Regions from separate parts of the Ureibacillus chungkukjangi genome, predicted to be linked through region 2. Evidence: predicted binding sites of a transcription regulator. Region 2 holds the regulator's gene; the other holds the start of a gene.

Region 1 (3,203 bases), 730 kb from region 2:
GGAATTGTAAATCAGCAGCTAATGAAAAAACAGCACATAACGATGCAGGAGCTAAATACACAGCTCAGAAAGCAAGGCGTTTTTAATATCGATAAAGTAAGACTCGGCATCCTCGAAATTGATGGAAGTATTTCAGTCGATCTCTCGAAGGAGGAGTGATTAGGAGCCTACCTAATCATTTTTACATTTTCTTAACTAATAATCCTGCAACAAATTAAATGCTTCACATACTATAGTTTCGACTCTCTGGGGCTGTCATGGCTTTGGGGAGTTTTTGTTATTGATAAGTTAAGGGAGTCAGATGAGAAAATAGTAATTTAAACAGTAATATACATACTATTAAATGCAAGAAAGTTTATAATATAGAAAAATCAGTGTATTGGGGGAATATATATGCCAACTAAAGCCTTAATCATCGTAGACATGAGCAACGACTTCGTTGCGGATAATGGGAGCTTGACTGCAGGGAAGCCGGCGCAGGAGGTTGTGCCTTATATTATTGAGCAAGCAAATGAGTTTTTGAGTAAGGACCAGGTTGTTGTGGTGGCAATGGATGCACATGAAGAAAACGATGCCCATTTTGAATTGTGGCCAGCGCATAATGTCGTTGGGACAAAGGGGCAGGAGCTTTATGATGATTTGTTAACTTGGTTTAAGGAGCATGAATCGAATCCTCATGTGATTTATCAACCGAAAACAAATTATAATGCTTTCTTTAAAACAAATTTAGCAGAGAAATTAAAGGCTCTAGGTGTTGAAAAGGTGCATGTGGTAGGTGTTTGTACAGACATTTGTGACTTTTTAACGGTGGCTGGAGCAGATGCAGAAGGGTTTAAAACGGTAATTCATAAACGTGGTGTAGCAACCTTTACCGATTTAGGCGACACGTTTGTTAATCATATGAAAACTTGTTTTTTTACTGAAATTATTGAATAAAGTAGGTAGAGTTCTCTTAAGGCAATCTTGCTTTGAGTGAACTCTTTTTTATTCATTTTGGCAAAGTTGTTTAGGTTCAACAAAATTCTCCAAATAATTCCTCTTGCCGTCTCAATGGTCTCATTTTAGAATGAATAAAAGAACAAACGTTCGCATATACTGTTCGTACGAATTGAGAGGTGGAGAAGATGTGTGGAAATGCTCTGAGGATGGATGATTATCGTGCTACTACTGCAGATGCTTTTAAAATTTACGAACAGGCGCCGAATCGTTCAATTATGTGTATTGATATGCGCTGCTTTTTTGCAAGCTGTATGGCAATGCTAGAAAATATTAATCCGCTTGAAGTGCCGATTGCGGTTGTAGGGAATTTCCAGCAAAAGGGGAGTATTGTACTTGCTGCGTCACCACCTATGAAACAACGCTTTGGCATCAAAACGGGCTCGCGTCTTTTTGAAATCCCTAAGCATCCTGATATCCGTTTATTCGAGCCGAAAATGGAGTTTTTTGTACGTATGTCAATGGAAATTACCGATTTAATTAATCAGTTTGTCCCAAAAGAAGCCATCCACGTTTACAGCATAGATGAGAGCTTTGTTGATCTCACTGGAACTGAGAAGCTATGGGGACCTCCCGAAGAGACGGCTAAGGTTATTCAGGATAGCATTCTTCGACAATTTCAAATTCCAAGCGCGGTCGGAATGGGTCCAAATATGCTTATGGCAAAGCTTGCCCTTGATTTAGATGCGAAAAAGACGGGTTTTGCAAAATGGACATATGAAGATGTGCCGAAAAAGCTTTGGTCGATCTCGCCCCTGTCAGAAATGTGGGGAATTGGCCGGAGAACAGAGCTTTCCCTGAACAATATGGGGATTTTTACGGTTGGGGATTTAGCTCAGGCAGACCTAAAAACCTTAGAAGATCACTTTGGTATTATGGGAAATCAGCTTTATCATCATGCATGGGGAATTGATCTATCTCCACTTGGTGCACCGCTTGCACAAGGGCAAATTAGCTTTGGGAAAGGGCAGGTATTGATGCGTGATTATCGCAATCGAAATGAGATTCTAGCCGTCATTCTGGAGATGTGTGAAGATGTCGCAAGGAGAGCGAGAGAAGCCGGGCAAGCCGGGAGAACGATTACGCTTGGTCTTAGCTATAGTAAGGACGCCTTTGGTGGAGGCTTTAATCGTGCTCGCACCATCGATGAACCGACAAATGATACGATGAAGATTTTTAAAGTATGTAAGGAGTTATTTGATGAGCATTACGCAGAGCGACCAGCAAGGCAAATTTCAATTAGTATCTCGAAATTAGAATCGGAACGCTCCATACAGCTTAGTCTGTTTGACAATAAAAAATGGAAAAGGCGAAAGCTCGGCGCGACAATGGATTATTTGCGAACAAGATATGGTTCAGCAGCGGTTTTACGTGCTGTTTCTTATACGGAAGCGGGAACGGCTATTAAGCGTGCCCAGCTTCTAGGGGGACATAAAATCTAGCCATTATATAGGAAGAGGTGATGAAAGTGATTCGGGATCGTGGAAATATTAAATGGAATGCGATGATGTTACCTGAGCATGTAAAATTGCTTCGAGAGTGGCAGGAAAGGAACGAGGATGTTGAAAAACCCGAGTTAGATGAATGGGCACTTCAAGAGCTTAGTGAGCAATTACAAATTGCATGCAGGGATCATATGCAAGTGGAGCTGAAGATTTGGGAAGCCGCACATATCTTTACGGCAACAGGTATTATCTCTAAGCTCGATGACATAAAAAGAATGCTCTATTTGGAGGACGGCCGTAGATTTCCTTTTCAATTTATCGTAGGTTTAACCAAGTACGAATAGCTTGTTTTTGATATGAAAGTGCAAAGAAATTGTAATAATCAATCGAAAGTCCTCACAATTACAGGTTTTCCGGTGTAATATTAACATGAATTTGGTAAGAAAATGTTGTGGACATGTTTATCTCTATACCTCCTGGGAATATATCCAATAAGCTTATCCCAATAAGCAAATAAAATTTTTAGGAGGAATTAGAAATGGCTAACAAACGCAATAAGAACGATAACAAGAATGGAAAAATGACTGTTCAAGAAGCGGGACGCTTGGGTGGAGAAGCTACCTCCAAAAATCACGATCGAGAATTCTATGAAGAAATCGGTCGAAAAGGCGGGGAAGCGACTGCAGAAAACCACGGCAGAGAGTTCTATGAAGAAATCGGTCGTAAGGGTGGAGAAACTACTGCAGAAACTCATGGCAAAGA
Region 2 (3,203 bases):
ATAATGAAATATTCTGTTTGATAGATTTTGATTTTAAAAATAAAAGTGAAGTATGTGAAATTTTTTCTGACGCAAGTAATCTGGAGAAAAGAAGGCAACATCTCCTGGATTTTTGCTCAAATTACAAGCCTATCTCTTTAGCGGATTACTACACATATAATGATTGGCACTGGGATTGAAACTTCATGCAAGTTATAAGAGGAAATACCATTTTAATCTAGAATATTCTAAAGCAAGTAACTATTTAAAGATTTTGGAGGTGTTTGGATGAAACCGATTATTGGTGTAACAATGACAACGAACAATGGGCAATACTGTATTAATGAAGCATATGTAAAATCTATTATTCAAGCAGGTGGGATTCCGGTTAATATTCCTTTTGGCGTTGAAAGTGATGTAGATCAGCTGCTTGATGGAATTGATGGCTTACTGTTAACGGGTGGGGTAGACGTGCACCCTCACTTTTTCGATGAAGAGCCCCATATTAAAATCGGCCATATTATGCTAGAGCGTGATGAAGTTGAGCTAATGCTAACAGAAGCTGCTCTAAAGAAAACGTTACCGATTTTCGGGATTTGCCGTGGAATTCAGCTTTTGAATGTCGCTTTAGGTGGGACACTCTATCAAGATATCAATTCTCAATATGAGCAAACGCCAATTCTCCATCAACAAAATGCGCGCAGGAGAGAGGCATCGCATTTTATCGAGATTACAAAGGGCAGTCAGTTGCATGAAATAGTAGGCAAAGAAAAGATTGCAGTCAACTCATTCCATCACCAAGCCCTTAAAAAGGTGCCCGAAATATTCGAAATCACAGCCAAATCAAGTGACGGCATCATTGAAGCTATCGAAATGAAGGATTATCCATATTGCGTAGCCGTCCAATGGCATCCAGAGGAAATGGCAATAGCAGAGGATGAGCATGCGAAAAATCTGTTCAAGTCATTCATCGATGCTTGTAAGAGTAAGGTTGAAAATGGGGTTGGAGTTATTCAGTCATAGGGTAGGGTATACGCGATGACATAGCCAGCGTTGGTGTATGTATGACCCATGCAGTTAACCGCGAGAAAGCTAGGTTATTCATACTAGAAAATTTGCCAAGTGATCATAAATCAAATTATATGAACACAACGCACCCTTAAACGCTCACAAGCAACTTTATGTGATCAATCACTAACTCAAAACCACATTAAAAAGGTTGTCTCACAGTCTAATGACCAACGAGACAACCTTTTTTAATGAATATTACGATATAATCCTACAACTTTACCTAAAATCGATACTTGATTTACTAGGATTGGGTCCATACTTGAGTTTTCAGGTTGAAGACGGAAATGAGTTTTCTCTTTAAAAAAGCGTTTTACCGTTGCTTCATCGTCCTCAGTCATAGCTACAACAATTTCTCCGTTGTTCGCTGTGTTTGTTTGCTTAACTACTACATAATCTCCATCTAAAATACCAGCTTCAATCATTGATTCTCCCATTACTTCTAGCATGAAAAGATTCTCTTCGCTAGTGCCATAAGCATCTGGTAGAGGGAAGTATTCTTCAATATTTTCTATCGCTGTAATTGGTAGACCAGCTGTAACTTTACCTACAAGAGGAACATGGACTACAGATTGCTTTTGAACTGCCGCTTCTTCTTGATCTAAAATCTCGATTGCGCGCGGTTTTGTTGGGTCACGTCGGATTAAGCCTTTGCTTTCTAAGCGAGCTAAATGTCCATGTACTGTTGAGCTTGAGGCAAGTCCTACTGCTTCTCCAATTTCACGAACAGAAGGTGGATAACCTTTAGTGCGAACCTCTTCTTTTATGAATGTTAAAATATCTTCCTGCCTTTTTGATATTTTTTTCAACTCTATCACCTCTTTTTGTGAATATGTATCTCTATTAGTTACATATAGTATATCAGTGGAAGAACAGAAATGCAAACATAGGTTCGAAAATGCTGTTGACAAAAACAAGTGTTCGTATTAAAGTAAGAACATACATTCGTGAGAACAAATATTCGAAAAGAGGTTTTAATTATGAAATATTTACAAAAAAATTCTTATATCGTTGTGTTATTCGTTGCTTTCTTTGTGATGGGTGCATTTCTATTAATAACTGATAATGGCAGTACAACATACGAACAAGTCGAAGTTCAACATGGTGATACATTATGGACTTTAGCAGAACAATACCGTGGTAAAATGACAAAGCAAGAGTGGATTAAACAAGTGAAAGCTGAAAATGCACTTAATGGAGAGCATATTGTTGCAGGACATCCTTTAACTATTCCTGTAAATGAAAAAAGTATCTATATTGCAAATTTAAAGAGTGAAGAAGAGCTTCATTCAGTAGAGGTAGCGATTAAAAACCCATGAGTAAACAAAACAAAGCCGTCATTTATACACGGGTAAGTACAGAGAAAAATACGCAAGAGACGTCACTTGTTCGACAAGAAGAGGAGCTGCGATCGTTTGCAAAGGACATGGACTTTCAAGTTCTAGAGGTATTTCAAGATCAGCATAGCGGTTACGAGGTTGAAAGAGAAGGCCTTTTAGAAATGCTAGATTATATAAAAGAAAAGAATGTCCAAGTATTATTTGTGCAAGACGAAACACGTTTAGGACGTGGTAATGCACGAATGGCGGTACTGCATTTACTACACAAGAATGAGACAACAGTTTATTCGTTAAATAACGCCGGTCCAATGAGCTTAAATGAGATGGATACGATGCTACTTGAAATTTTAGCAATTGTGGAAGAATATCAACGCAAAATTCACAATGCAAAAATTAAAAGAGGAATGAGACGTGCCGTTGATAATGGCTATCGTCCTGAGTTGAATATTAAAAATCGACATAATCATGAAGGTCGCGAGCGGATAGAGGTCCCAATCGAAGAGATTGTTAATCTTAGAGAAAAAGGACTAACATTCCTAGAAATTGCGTCCACTTTAAAAGGACTAGGTTTCGAAGTAAGTAAAGCGACAGTACATCGCAGATATATTGAATATGTTGAAGGACTTGAAGTTTAGTTCTTGCCTAACTTATTAGTGCTAGCTCTAAAATGAGCTAGCCCTATCCTATAAATAGTTTAAATCCAAACCTTATTTTCCTTATGAATCTCTTCAGTTCCAGCTTCTAATGCTGTTTTATAATAGAAGGTTTTATGTTCAATGACTTCTAGCGTTTTCTTTAATTCCTCCATCTGTGCTT

What was found. The regulator LexA, encoded in region 2, represses DNA repair genes until DNA is damaged. The targets are predictions, from matches to a motif close to CGAACATATGTTCG.
Region 1: LG296_RS03970 (DNA polymerase thumb domain-containing protein) is a predicted target of LexA. The motif match lies at 1,076-1,089, and genes of this name have one in related genera.

The regions. Positions count from the first base shown of each region.
Region 1 is NZ_CP085009.1:767,086-770,288, forward strand. Features, by position in the region: gene LG296_RS03960 (DUF421 domain-containing protein) at 1-159, shown strand, start outside; gene LG296_RS03965 (isochorismatase family cysteine hydrolase) at 394-936, shown strand; gene LG296_RS03970 (DNA polymerase thumb domain-containing protein) at 1,146-2,438, shown strand; gene LG296_RS03975 (YolD-like family protein) at 2,465-2,785, shown strand; gene LG296_RS03980 (KGG domain-containing protein) at 2,980-3,203, shown strand, end outside.
Region 2 is NZ_CP085009.1:1,500,961-1,504,163, forward strand. Features, by position in the region: gene LG296_RS07340 (hypothetical protein) at 1-179, shown strand, start outside; gene LG296_RS07345 (gamma-glutamyl-gamma-aminobutyrate hydrolase family protein) at 268-1,002, shown strand; gene lexA (transcriptional repressor LexA) at 1,236-1,856, opposite strand; gene LG296_RS07355 (LysM peptidoglycan-binding domain-containing protein) at 2,028-2,366, shown strand; gene LG296_RS07360 (recombinase family protein) at 2,363-3,022, shown strand; gene LG296_RS07365 (MerR family transcriptional regulator) at 3,082-3,203, opposite strand, start outside.